DNA from 3 places in the Micromonospora noduli genome. Region 1 is predicted to be linked to each of the others. Evidence: riboswitches for the same ligand, from Rfam matches in the RefSeq annotation. Region 1 holds a riboswitch; each other region holds the start of a gene.

Region 1 (4,499 bases):
TCGTCGACGCCTTCCTCGGCGGTGGGATCGCACTGCTGGTCACGGCGGTGCTGTTGCCACTGAACCCGCTCCGAGTGATCAACCGGGCGGCCCGACCCGCCCTGGACCTGCTCGCCGCCCAACTCGACGCCACCGCCGACGGGCTGCGCAACCGGGACCGCGCCGCCATCCAGGGCGCACTGGAGAGGCTGCGCAACAACAAGGAGGAGTTGGCCACGCTGGGCGAGGCCATCGAGGGGGCGAAGGAGACCGCCACCCTCTCCCCGGCCCGCTGGCACCGCCGCGACGAACTGACCCACTACGCCGAGGCGGCCGACCCCATCGACCGGGCGATGCGCAACAGCGGCACGCTGATCCGCCGGTCCGTCACTCTGGTCGAGGACGAGGAACCGGTGCCCGATCCGATGCCGGACGCGATCGGCCACCTCGCCGAGTCGGTCCGGCTGCTCAAGCACGAGTTCGCCGCCGGTGAGGAGCCGGAGAAGGCCCGGGAGCGGTCGCTGCGAGCGGTCAGCGAGGCCGGCCGGGCGTACGGCGCCGGGGTGGGCTTCTCCGGCAGCGTGGTGATCGCCCAGATCCGCACCACCGCGAGCGACCTGCTGGTCGCCTCCGGGATCGAGCAGGAGGAGGCGAACCGGTGGATCCGCACCGCCTTCGGGGAGCAGGAGCGCCCGGTCGGTGAGCCCGCGGAGCCCGGCGAGACACCGAAGCCACCCACCGCCCCGCCCGTCGGCTGAGCGGGGCGACCGCCGGACGGGCCTCAGCCCAGCTCGGCCAGCGCCGCGAGCAGCCGGTCCACCTGAGCGGCCGTGCTGCCCAGCCCGATGCTGACACGCAGCGCGGTGGGCGGCAGGTCCCGCCGGCCGGTACGCGCCGCCGCCTCGCCGAGCAGACGCCGGGCCAGCGGGTGGGCGCAGAACAAACCGTCCCGTACGCCGATGTGGTGCTCGGCGGCCAGCCGCGTGGCCACCTCGGTGGAGTCCCATCCGGCCACCACGAACGAGACGATGCCGACCCGGGGCGCGTCCGGGCCGAAGGTGCGCAGCTCGACGACGTGCGGCAGGGCGGCGAGGCCGGCCCGTAGCCGGTCCAGCAGGTCCTGCTCGTGGGCGGCCAGCAGGCCCCGGTCCGCCTCGTCGAGCGCCTTGCACACCGCCGCCAGCGCGACCGCCCCGAGCAGGTTCGGGGTGCCGCCCTCGTGCCGGGCCGGGCCGGTCGCCCAGGTCACGTCGTGGGTGGCTGGCCCGACGTGGCTGGTGGCGCCACCGCCGGCAAGGTAGGGCGGGGCGGCGTCCAGCCAGTCGGCCCGACCGATCAGCACTCCCGTGCCGAACGGCGCGTACAGCTTGTGGCCGGACACGGCCAGGTAGTCGACGTCGAGCGCGAGCAGGTCGACCGGGGCGTGCGGGGCGAGCTGCGCGGCGTCGAGCACGATCCGGGCACCGTGCCGGTGGGCCACCCGCGCCAGTTCGGCGACCGGCCACCGCTCACCGGTCACGTTGCTCGCACCGGTCACCGCGACCAGCACCGGCAGCGCCGGGCTGCTGCCCCGGCGCAGCTCGGTGAGGGCGGCGGCGAGATCGCGTACCGCCCCGTCGGGGTCGCTGGGCACCGGAAGGCGCACCGACCCGCGCGGCCAGGGCAGCAGGTTGGCATGGTGTTCGGAGGAGTTGGTGACCACCGTCGTGCCGGCTGGCACGGCCCGCGCCAGCAGGTTGAGCGCGTCAGTGGTGTTGCGGGTGAAGATCACATGATCGTCGGCGCGGGCGCCGAAGAAGTCGCCGATCGTCTGCCGGGCCTGCTCGTACGCGAGGGTGCAGCGCCGCGACAGCGCTCCCGCTCCGCGATGCACGCTGGCGTACCAGGGCAGCAGCTCGGCCACCGCGTCGGCGGCGGCCCGGGCGCACGGCGCACTGGCCGCGTAGTCCAGGTTGATCTCGCCGGGCACGCCGAGAACGTCGAGCGGCGCGGACGGCGCCGACGGCGCGGTGGGCAGGCTGGGCAGCGAGGGGACGAGAGTGACGGACACGCCGGAACCTCCGGGGTCAGGGACCCCGGGTGCGACATCGGGACGGGGTCCGCGCTTGCCCAGCACACCGATCGGGCTGGGCCCGGTCATCACCCGGGGCACCCCACCGCGAACTCGACGAGGGTTGCCGGCCAGCAAGCCGGGGCTGAACGCTGGCACTCGTGACCTGCCGGCAGCATAGCGGCTGCCGATGCGCCCGAACCAGCCGGCGGCGGATGGCTACGCTGACCGCATGGCCGACACCCCGCCCGGTTCACCACTGCCGCCGTCGCCCGCCGCCCCGCCTGCGCCCGCCGTCCCGCCCACGGGTGAGACGCCCCGGATGCCGCTGCGCCGCCTGGGCTGGCGGCGGTTCCTGGTGCTGGCCGGGGTGGTGCTGTTGATCGCGGCGTGCGCGGTCTTCATGGTCTTCACGCTCGGCCAGTCGCTCGGTGTGCAGGCCCTGCTGATCGGGGTGGTCGCCGCCATCCTGCCGGTGCCGGTGCTGGTCGCCTGCTTCCTCTGGCTGGACCGGTACGAACCGGAGCCGTTGAAGTATCTGATCTTCTGCTTCGCCTGGGGGGCGTTCGTCTCCACCGCCGCCTCGCTCACGGTCAACGACTTCGCGGCCAACCGCTTCGCCGACTGGGGCCTGCCGTCCGCGCTCACCGGGGTGCTGGTGGCGCCGTTCATCGAGGAGCTGACCAAGGCACTGGGCCCGATCCTGCTGCTGGTGTTCCGCCGCCGCGAGTGGTCCGGGATCACCGACGGCCTGGTCTACTGCGGGCTCTCCGCGGTCGGCTTCGCGATGGTGGAGAACATCCTCTACCTGGGCGGGTTGGGGTACGCGTCCGGCGCCGACCGGTACGGCCCGGCCACCGGCATCCAGCAGGTCATCGCGATCTTCATTCTGCGGATTCTGCTGTTCGGGTTCGCCCACCCCCTTTTCACCTCGATGACCGGTGTGGGCCTGGGTATCGCCTCCCGGACGGCCGACCGGCGCATCCGGGTGCTCGCCCCGATCGCCGGCCTGCTGCTGGCGATGATGCTGCACGGCACGTGGAACCTGCTGCCCACGCTGACCCAGGCCACCGGCGAGGCCGTGATCATGCTGTACGGCTTCCTGGGCCTCATGGTGCCGGTCTTCTTCGGCACCGTGGGGCTGGCCCTGTGGCTGCGCGCCTGGGAGGGGCGGCTCACCGAGCGGGTCCTGCCCGACTACGTCCGCGCCGGCTGGCTCAGCCCGCCCGAGGTGGCCGCCCTGAGCGGTCTCGGCCGCCGGCACGCCGCCCGCAGTTGGGCGCGGCGGGTGGCCGGCGACGCCGGGGTGCGGGCGATGCGGGGTTACCAGTCCGCCGCGACCCGGCTGGCCCTGCTGCGCGACGGGGCGCTGCGCGGCCTGGACCGCAAACCGGCCGACCAGGAGCGGACCGCCCGCGAGGAGCGGGAGCTGCTGGACGCGATCACCGCGTACCGGTCGTTCTTCGTGGGTCGGGACCCGCAGGCTCCGGCGGGGGTCTGGGACGGCAGCCGCTACCACCTGCGCTTCCCGGACGGCACGCAGCGCGCCGTGGACGCGCCGGACGAGCCGGTGGTGCCGATCCCGGTGGTGCTGACTCCCGCGCCGGCGCCGGTGGGGTACGCCCCGCCCGGTTGGCCCGGCCTGCGCCCGGCGTCGCCCTGGCCGCCGACGCACCCCTGACAGCTACGGCCTGGCGGCTGACGGCAGGCCAGCAGTGCGGCTCAGGCCAGCAGCGAGGTGAGGAAGTCACCGAGGCCCTGGAACATCGCGATCAGCGCGGCCCCGATCGCCCGGAACATCTGCGCGGCGCCGTCCGGCCGAAAGGCCATGAAGTAGATCAGGAACGCGACACTGCCCCAGGTCAACAGCTTCTTCACGAATACCGGCATCGTCCCTCCCCAGGGCCACGGTCGCCGGATGGCTTCCCGTCGTGCGCCTGGGCAAACGGTGCGCGACGGGCCCTGGTGGCCGGGGGAGGTGCGTCAGAGGTAGAGGCCGGTCGAGTCGTTCTCGATCCGCTCGGCGGCCACGGCGTGCACGTCCCGCTCCCGCAGCAGCACGTAACCGCGGCCGTGCAGCTCGACCTCGGAGCGCTCGTCCGGGTCGAAGAGCACCCGGTCGCCGGAGACGATGGCGCGGACGTTCGGCCCCACCCCGACCGCGGTGGCCCAGGCGAGGCGCTTCCCGACAGCAGCGGTCGCCGGAATGACGATGCCAGCGGTGGAGCGGCGTTCGCCCTCACTGCCCTCCATCCGCACCAGCACACGGTCGTGCAGCAGGCGGATCGGCAGGCCGGCGTCGAGATCGTTGTCGGCGGTCACGTCGCAGACGCTACCGTGTGGCCGACGGTGGTCGACCGGTGGTTACGCCGGAGGTGGTCGGGGCATTGTGTGGCGCAACCGCCCTACGGTGTCGGGAACGGACGTATGCTGTCCGACCTGTCGCCGTCGGCGGGCCGGGTTTTCTGCC
Region 2 (4,499 bases), on a different contig from region 1:
GCGTTACCTCTTCGCTGATGTCGTAGACGATTCAGCTCCAAAGCGAGCGTCGGTGGCAGGTCCCAGCCGAGGATGACGTGCCGCCGGCAGACCGGCTGGTGCCGCCACGCGGACTGCGGCCGTGGAGCGGGGGTGAGGCGGGGTCAGGCCGGCGGGCGCTGGGTGAGGACCGCGTCCAGCAGGCCGGGGTAGAGCTTGTCCAGCTCGTCCCGGCGGAGCCGGACCAGTCGGCTGGTGCCGGCGGCCCGGGTCCGGGTCAGCCCCGCCTCGCGCAGCACCTTGAGGTGGTGGCTACGGGTCGCCTTGGAGACGCCGAAGTCGAAACTGCCGCAGGCGGACTCGCCGCCCTCGGCGAGCGCCCGGACGATCTGTAGCCGCACGTCGTCGGCGAGTGCGGCCAGCACGCTGGTGACCGGTACGGCGGTCAGGTCGGGCTCGTGCGGCTCCATGTGACCAGTGTAACCCTTGTTCGACAACTATCGAACGACGCCCTATGGTCGGTGTCGTTGGTTCGACGATACTCGAACATTGGAGTTGCCGATGCGATCCCGCGCCACCGCGTACCCACTGGTCGCCGTGCTCGGCTGGGGCGTGATGTTCCCGATCCTGGCCAGCGCGCTCGACCGGGTCGACCCGCTCAACCTGACCACCGCGCGCTACCTGCTGGCCGCCGTCGTCCTGGTCGCCATCCTGCTGCTCCGCGAGGGTGCCGGAGCGCTCCGGCACGGTGGCCGGGCACTGGAGGTGGTGGTGCTCGGAGTGGTCGGCTTCGCCGGCTTCAACCTGCTCACCAACCTGGCGCTCGAACACGCCGCCCCGCAGCAGATCTCCCTCTTCGTGGCCACCACTCCGGTGATCACCCAGCTGGTCCGCTGGGCCCGCGACGGCGTACGCACGAAGCCGCTGCTGCTGGCCCTCTCCCTGGTGGCGCTCCTCGGCGTCGGTCTGGTGATCACGCGGGGCAGCCTGGCCGGGCTCGGCCAGTTCGGCCTCGGCGGGCTCATGATGATCGGCGCGGTGCTGGGCTGGGGCATCTACACCCACGGCGCCAGCCGGTTCGGCGAGTGGTCGCCGCTGCGCTTCACCACCCTGACCGCGCTCGCCGGCACGGCCGCGATGCTCGTCCTGAGCATCGGCGCCGACGCCGTCGGCTGGCAGCACGCGCCGGCCGCCGCCGACCTCGTGGCGGTCGCCCCGCAACTGGCGTACGCCGTGCTGGTGGGTGCCGTGATCGCGGTTCTGGCCTGGAACACCGGCGTGCAGCGACTCGGTGCCGCCAACGCCGCGCTGTTCATGAACCTGGTCCCGGTGACCACCTTCGCGGTGCAGATCGCCCGCGGCTACCGCCCGGAGCCCGTCGAACTGGTCGGGGCCGCCATCACGATCGCCGCCCTGATCGCCGCGAACCTCGCCGCCCGGCCCCGGTCCGCCGCACCGCCCCGGCCGAGCGCGGTGACGGATCCGATCGCGGTGACCGACCCGGTGGCGGTGAGCGCCCGCTGACCCAGTAGCTGGGATCTGCGGTAGCAACGACCGACAGCGTTGTCCTAGACTCGACGGCACAACTGAATACCTCATCCAGAGGGGCTGAGGGATACGGCCCGACGACGCCCCGGCAACCACCCTGCGCGCTCACCGCTGAGCGATCCGCGGGGCAGGTGCCAATTCCGTCCCCGCCGCACCGTGCGATGCGGGGAAAGATGAGAGGACTCTCGACATGACGTCGACGCTCGTCGCCTCCGGCATCGACACCTCTGCCAGCCCCGCCCGCGCCCTGGTCTGCCGTGCCTGTTCGGCCCGCTACCCGCTCGCCGCCCAGCACGCCTGTTACGAGTGTTTCGGCCCGCTGGAAGTCGACTACGACGCCGCCGCGCTGGCCACCGTCACCCGCGAGCAGATCGAGGCCGGCCCGAACAACATCTGGCGGTACGCCGCCCTGCTCCCCGCCGGTCAGGACCCGGCCAGCCGGGTCACCCTCGACCCGGGGCTGACCCCACTGGTGGCGGCCCCGCACCTCGCCGCCGAGCTGGGCATCACCGCGCCGCTCTGGGTCAAGGACGACAGCGCCAACCCCACCCACTCGTTCAAGGACCGGGTCGTCTCGGTAGCGCTCACCGCCGCCAAGGCGCTCGGCTTCAGCCGGTTCGCCTGCGCGTCGACCGGCAACCTGGCCAACTCGGTGGCCGCCCACGCCGCCCGCGCCGGGGTGCCCTCGGTGGTCTTCATCCCCAGCGACCTGGAGCAGGGCAAGGTCATCACCACCGCCGTCTACGGCGGCGAACTGGTCGCCATCGACGGCTCGTACGACGATGTCAACCGGCTCTGCGGCGAGCTGGTGGAGACCGACGAATTCGAGGACACCGCGTTCGTCAACGTGAACGTCCGGCCGTACTACGCGGAGGGCTCCAAGACCCTCGGCTACGAGGTGGCCGAGCAGCTCGGCTGGCGGATTCCGGCGCAGGTGGTCATCCCGATGGCCAGCGGCGAGCTGCTCACCAAGATTGACAAAGCGTTCTCCGAGCTGGTGGAGATCGGCCTGGTCGAGGCGCCCGCCGACGGCTGGAAGGTCTTCGGCGCGCAGTCCGCCGGCTGCAACCCGATCGCCGTCGCCCTGCACGCCGAGACCGACACGATCGTTCCGGTCAAGCCCACCGGCATCGCCAAGTCGCTCAACATCGGCGACCCGGCGGCCGGCCTCTACGCCCTGGAGGCGGTCCGCCGCACCGGCGGCTGGATGGAGTACGCCGACGACGACGAGATCCGCGCTGGCATTCGCGATCTGGCCCGTACCACCGGGGTCTTCGCCGAAACCGCGGGTGGGGTCACCGTGGCCGTGCTGCGCAAGCTGGTCGAGTCCGGTCGGCTCGACCCGACGGCCGAGACCGTCGTTTTCAACACCGGCGAGGGTCTGAAGACCATCGACGCGGTGGCCGGCCAGGTCGGGCCGACCCACCACATCAAGCCCTCGCTGCGCGCCGCCCGCGACGCCGGCCTCCTCGGCTGACGGGCTCGCTCGGACCGGGGCCGAGTCGATCAGTCGGTAACTGGGTTTTCGCTGTGAGTGTGGAAAACCCGCCGCTACGGACTTGACGACAGGAACCGGACGGCGCAAGATGCTCCGTGCGGGAGGGCATTTCGCCGAAGACTTTTGAAGTTCTTGCGACCCAACGCCGGAGGCGTTGTGCGAGTGTCCCTCCCGACCACGTTCGATCGGGCCAGCGAGTAATTCGCTGGCCCGATCGCTTTTGTACGGTGCAGGCTCACCGGCATGAGCATCACCATCGCGTCGTTCGACGGCGCCGACCGGACTTCCGTCGACGAGGCGTACCGGATCGGGGTGGCGGTCAACGACGCCGATCTGCCGGACCTACCGCCCTTCTGCCGGCGCCGCTTCGACGCGCTGTTCCACACGCCGTTGCCCGGCACCCGGACGCTCTGGGCACTGGCCCGACTGGACGGTGTCCCGGCCGGCTTCCTGCAACTGGACCTGCCGCAGCTCGACAACACCGACAACGCCACCGTCGAGCTGAAGGTGCGTCCGGAGCTGCGGCGCCGGGGCGTCGGTCGGGCACTGCACGAGTACGGCGTACGGCTGCTGCGCGAGCACGGCCGCAAGCGGGTCGTCGGGCTGACCGTCTCCGCGTTGCCCGACGGGCCGGCCCGGAACGTGGCGGGCGCTGCGTTCGCCGCGTCGACCGGAGCCCAGGCCGCGTTGGTCGAGGTGCGTCGCCGGCTGGAGATCGCCGAGATCGACCGGGTCGCGCTCCGCGCGGCACTCGTCGAGGCCCAGCCCCGTTCCGAGGGGTACCGATCGGTGTGCTGGCAGGGCGCCACCCCGGAGGAGTATCTGACGGACATCGCCTACCTTGACGGCCGGCTGATGATGGACGCGCCCCTTGGTGACATGCAGTGGGAGCCGGAGCAGGTGGACGCCGAGCGCATCCGCGGCACCGATCGGGCCCTGGAGGCCAAGGGCCGCCGGCGGTACCACCTCGGGATGCGACACGAGGCGTCCGGCCGGCTGGTCGCCTGGACGCTGCTGGAGGTTGGCGCCTCCGCCGACTGGCACGCGTTCCAGCAGATCACCATCGTCGACCCCGCACACCGTGGACACCGGCTCGGCCTCATCGCCAAGGCGGAGAACCTGCACCACCTGCTCACCCACGAGCCGGCGGTGCGGAGCATCGACACCATCAACGCCGCCAGCAACAGCTACATGGTGGCGATCAACGAACAGCTCGGCTTCCGCCCGGTGGACTCCTGGACCGACTGGCAGCTCACCCTCTGAGCCCTGGCCGGAGGCCTGCGGTTACCCGCTGCCGCCGCGAGCAACCCCGTGCCGTCGGCCATTGGCGCTTCTGCTCGGGAACTCGACTGCGGCATGAGCCGCTGTCGGGCATTCGCGCTACTGCTCGCGGACCGGACTCAGGCATGATGGCGGGCATGACGGAGACCCCGCATCCCCTGTACGACAGGCACGCCGACACCCTCAACCGTGC
Region 3 (4,499 bases), on a different contig from region 1:
CGCGGCTCAGAGCACCTGGTCGAGGAAACGGCGAAGCCGCGGATGCTCGGCCCGCTCGAAGATCGCCTCGGGTGGGCCGGCCTCCAGCACCACGCCCCGGTCCATGAAGGCGACGGTGTCGGCGACCTGCCGGGCGAAGCCCATCTCGTGGGTCACCACCACCATGGTCATGCCGGCGGCGGACAGGTCGGCCATCACCCCGAGGACGCCCTTGACCAACTCCGGGTCGAGCGCCGAGGTGGCCTCGTCGAAGAGCATCACCTCGGGCCGCAGCGCCAGCGCGCGGGCGATCGCCACCCGCTGCTGTTGACCACCGGAGAGCTGCGCCGGCCGGGAGTTCGCCTTGCCGGCCAGCCCCACCAGCTCCAACTGGGCCCGGGCGACGGTCTCCGCCTCGTCCGCACCGAGCTTGCGCAGCCGCCGCAGCGCCAGCGTGACGTTGCGCAGCACGCTCATGTGCGGAAAGAGGTTGAACTGCTGGAACACCATGCCCACCCGCTGCCGCAGCGCGTCCGGGTCGTCGCCCAGCACGCTGCGCCCGTCCAGCAGCACGTCGCCCCGGTCCGGTTCGATCAGCCGGTTGATGGTGCGCAGCAGCGTGGACTTGCCCGACCCGGACGGCCCGATGACGCAGGCCGTCGCGCCTCGCGGCACCGAGAGGTCGACGCCGCGCAGCACCCGGTTCGGTCCGAAGGCGAGGTGCACGTCGCGTACGTCGAGGCTGACCGAGGTCGTCGTGGCGGTGGTCATCGCCGATCTCCTTCCGTCGCGGCGTACGACGCGATGTCGTCGTCCTCTTCGGTCGACGCGGTGGCCGGCCGGCCGTTGCGCAGCCGCCGGTCGATCCAGTTCACGACGTGCGTCAGCGGGACCGTCAACGCCAGGTAGCAGAGCCCCGCCAGCAGCAGCGCCGACTCGTTGCCGGTGGTGGCCGCGTAGTCCTGCCCGATCCGGAACAGCTCCCGCTGGCTGGCCACCAGGCCGAGGAAGTAGACCAGGCTGGAGTCCTTGATCAGTGCGATGAGCTGGTTCACCCAGGCCGGCAGCACCCGCCGGATGCCCTGCGGAATGATCACCAGCCGCATCGCGTCGGCCCAGGAGAAGCCGAGCGCCCGGGCGCCCTCCAACTGGGCGGCCTCCACCGACTGGATGCCCGAGCGGAAGATCTCTCCGATGTACGCGGCGGCGATGAGCGACAGCGCCAGGATGCCCAACGGGTAGGGATCCGGCCCCCAGACCTGCATGCCCAGCGGGGCCAGCCCGACGCCGATCAGCAGGATCGTCGCCGCGGCCGGCAGCCCCCGGAACACGTCGGTGTAGATCCGCGCCGGCCAGCGCAGCCAGCGGCTGCGGGAAATCCCGGCGACGGCCAGCAGCAGGCCCAGCACCGAGCCGAGCAGGGCGGCGGAGACCGCCAGGATGAGCGTGTTGGGCAACCCGACGGTCAGCATCTCGGGCAGCGCCTCGCGCATCGCGTCCCAGTCGAAGAAGGTCTCCCACAGGGTGCTCAACGGATCCATCGGTGGCTCCTCCTCCCGCCCCGCTCGCTCGTCACCGGCTCAGGACGCGATCGACGCGGACGCCGACGGCACGGCCGTAGCGGACGCCGACGGCGCGGTCGACGCGGACGGGGCCTTCACAGTGCCGCTGCCCGGCGTGAAGTCCGCCGGGATCGGCCGGCCCGGGTAGTACTGCGCCTGCAACCGGCTCCAGGTGCCATCGGCGATGACCTCGTCGAGGCCCTTGTTCAGCGCCTCGCGCAGCTTGTCGTTCCCCTTGGCCACGGCGTACGCGGTAGGTGCCGGGCTGAGCTGCTTGGCCGCCACGGTGATCTTGCCGTTGCTGTCGGTGGCCGACTTCTCGCCGATCTCCGCCGGGGCGATCCAGGCGTCGGCGGTTCCCGCCTTGAGCTGGTTGATCGCGCCGTTGTAGTCGGGCACCCGCACCGGGTTGAGCTGCTTGCCGGTGGCGTAGTCGTCCTGGACGGTGCCCTGCACCACCACGACCCGCTTGCCGGCGAGCTGGTCGAAGCCGGTGATCGGCGAGCCGGCCGGGACGTCCAGGCCGAAGTAGCCGAAGTCGTACCCGTTGCCGAAGTCGACGGTCTTCCTGCGGGCCTCGGTGATGGTGATCGAGGAACTGCCCACGTCGAACTTGCGGTTGTTGACCTGGCTGAGCAGCGCGGAGAAGTCGGTGCCGACGAACTCGACAGTGAGACCGAGCTTGCCGGCCACGGCGGTCAGCAGGTCGTTGTCGAAGCCGGTGAACTTGCCGTCCTTGAGGTACACGTTCGGCGGGGCGTCGGTCAGCGTTCCGGCGCGCAGTACGCCCGACTGGGCCAGGCCGTACGGGTTGGCGGTGGCGTCGGACGAGCTGTCGTCGCCGCAGGCGGTGAGGGCGGTGGCGGCCAGGATCGTGGCCGCGCCCAGGGCGGCGGCGCGGGTCAGGGCAGGAAGGAATCGCACGGGTGTCTCCGAAGGGTGGTGTCTCGGCGCGCACGGACGTGCGCCACCGACGGTGCGCCCGATGGGCGTACCGGTGGGAAAGGAGCTCGGGAAGGGGGTGCTAGAGCGCGGTGCCGCGACGACAGGCGGCGCTGCACATTCGCATCATGTCCACGTGCCGTCGCCGGATCAGTGCGGGCGAGGGTCGACCGGTGCGGGAGTCCGCGACGTCGGTCGGTGGGGTGGTGCTGAGGATGCGCATGGTTCTCCCGGGTCTGTGCTGACCTGGGTGCCAGGCCACGCTTGCACCGACGTCCTGCCGGTGCCTGGTCTTCACCCGGGGCACCCCACCGCGGAGGAGGGTTGCCGGCCAGCGAGCCGGGGCTTCGCGCTGGCGCTCATGACCTGCGCCGAGGCTAGCAGCAGGAACGGGTGGATCGTCCAGTCGTTATGACCACGCTCACTGTGCGCGACGGACCGTCGACTCGCAGGTCAGCCGGCGTGCACGTGCGGTCGACGGTGCGGGTCGGGCTCCTGGCGGCGCAGGATCTCCCGGGTCACCGAGGCGATGGCGCCCTGTCCGAACGCCAGGTAGCGCAGGAAGTTGCGGGTTGGGCCGCCCTCGGACCACTCGAAGTAGATGTGGGGGCGCCGACGGCTGCGGTCGCGGATCTCCAGCAACAGAGCGGCGAGCGCGGTGGGCACCGACGAGCTGGCCAGGCTGAGCACCGGGAAGCGGTCGTCGGCCACGCTGCCCCGGACCAGCAGCTCCGTCTCGAAGTCGGAGGGGTCGGTGACAGTGACCTCGACGAAGATGACGTCGCCGTCGTCGGGAAAGTCGTTGTCCGCCATGGTCTGGGCCAGCTTGGCGCGGTACTCCGCCTCGTCGCGCCGGTCGGGTTCGTGTGCGATGAGGCGGATCCGTCGTCCGGCGCGTTCGTCGATCATCCGGGCCGCGGCGTGGTCCAGTTCGACATGGTCGACGCGCAGCTCGTAGGCCCGGATCAGCCGGGACAGCACCGACACCAGGATGATCCCGCCGATGAAACAGGCCGCGATCTTGACGCCGCTCGGGCGCTCCACCACGTTCGCCACTGTGGTGTAGACGAAGATCACCGCGACGACTCCGAACGCGATGGTGCGACCGCGCTGACGCTGCCGCTGCGCCGCGAGCGTCACCGCCGTCGCGGCCGAGGTGATCAACACCAGGACCCCGGTGGCGTACGCGCCACCCTGCGCGTCCACGCTGGCCTCGAAAACGATCGTGATCAGGAACGCCACGGCGGTGAAGACCAGCACCAGCGGCCGGACGGCTCGGGCCCAGGTCGGCGCCATGCCGTAGCGGGGCAGGTAGCGCGGCACGAGGTTGAGCAGACCAGCCATCGCCGATGCCCCGGCGAACCAGAGGATTCCGATGGTGGACAGGTCGTAGACGGTGCCGAACACCTCGCCGAGGTGGGCGTGTGCCAGGTAGGCCAGCGCGCGCCCGTTCGCCGGCCCGCCCGGCTGGAAGGCCTCCGGCGGAATGAGCACGGTGGTCGTCACGCTGCTGGTGATCAGGAAGACGCTCATGATCACCGCTGCGGTGGTGAGCAGCCGGCGGGCGCCACGGATCCGGCCCAGCGGTCGTGCCTCCGAGTCCTGCGGGTCACCCCGTACGCTCGGCATGACCGCCACCCCGGTCTCGAAGCCGGACAGGCCCAACGCCAGCTTCGGAAAGACCAACAGCGACAGCCCGACCACCAGCCACGGATCGCCGTGCCCGGTGGTCAGCATGGTGGTCCAGTCGCCGACCGCGCTCGGGTGCGTCGCCACCCGCCACAGCGCGTCGGCCACCACCACCGCGTTCAGCGTCAGGTAGACCGCGACGAGGACGACGGCGATCCCGATGGCCTCGGTGAATCCCTTGAGGAACACCGCGCCCAGCAGCGACACCAGCAGCAGCGTGACCAGCACCTCGTGACCCTTGAGCCCGCTCGGCCAGAACGGGTTCTCGTCGATGTGCGCCGTCGCGTCGGCGGCCGAGAGGGTGATGGTGATGATGAAGTCGGTGGC

Evidence for each region. A riboswitch is a leader RNA that binds a small molecule or an ion and turns the genes downstream of it on or off. The one in region 1 is predicted to bind S-adenosylmethionine.
Region 2: it holds a riboswitch for S-adenosylmethionine, as region 1 does, so the genes downstream of both, thrC (threonine synthase) here and MED15_RS23880 (aminotransferase class V-fold PLP-dependent enzyme) in region 1, are expected to answer to the same signal.
Region 3: it holds a riboswitch for S-adenosylmethionine, as region 1 does, so the genes downstream of both, MED15_RS25635 (ABC transporter substrate-binding protein) here and MED15_RS23880 (aminotransferase class V-fold PLP-dependent enzyme) in region 1, are expected to answer to the same signal.

The regions. Positions count from the first base shown of each region.
Region 1 covers NZ_PYAC01000024.1:9,635-14,133, reverse strand. The annotation lists gene MED15_RS23885 (FUSC family protein) at 1-737, shown strand, start outside; gene MED15_RS23880 (aminotransferase class V-fold PLP-dependent enzyme) at 761-2,029, opposite strand; SAM riboswitch class IV at 2,076-2,196, opposite strand; gene MED15_RS23875 (PrsW family intramembrane metalloprotease) at 2,220-3,710, shown strand; gene MED15_RS33610 (hypothetical protein) at 3,752-3,919, opposite strand; gene MED15_RS23870 (GroES family chaperonin) at 4,013-4,351, opposite strand; gene MED15_RS23865 (AI-2E family transporter) at 4,457-4,499, shown strand, end outside.
Region 2 covers NZ_PYAC01000002.1:281,391-285,889, forward strand. The annotation lists gene MED15_RS06895 (ArsR/SmtB family transcription factor) at 144-449, opposite strand; gene MED15_RS06900 (DMT family transporter) at 541-1,503, shown strand; SAM riboswitch class I at 1,572-1,707, shown strand; gene thrC (threonine synthase) at 1,718-3,004, shown strand; gene MED15_RS06910 (GNAT family N-acetyltransferase) at 3,269-4,288, shown strand; gene paaN (phenylacetic acid degradation protein PaaN) at 4,444-4,499, shown strand, end outside.
Region 3 covers NZ_PYAC01000033.1:220,505-225,003, reverse strand. The annotation lists gene MED15_RS25645 (amino acid ABC transporter ATP-binding protein) at 7-750, opposite strand; gene MED15_RS25640 (amino acid ABC transporter permease) at 747-1,520, opposite strand; gene MED15_RS25635 (ABC transporter substrate-binding protein) at 1,560-2,465, opposite strand; SAM riboswitch class IV at 2,739-2,850, opposite strand; gene MED15_RS25630 (amino acid transporter) at 2,937-4,499, opposite strand, start outside.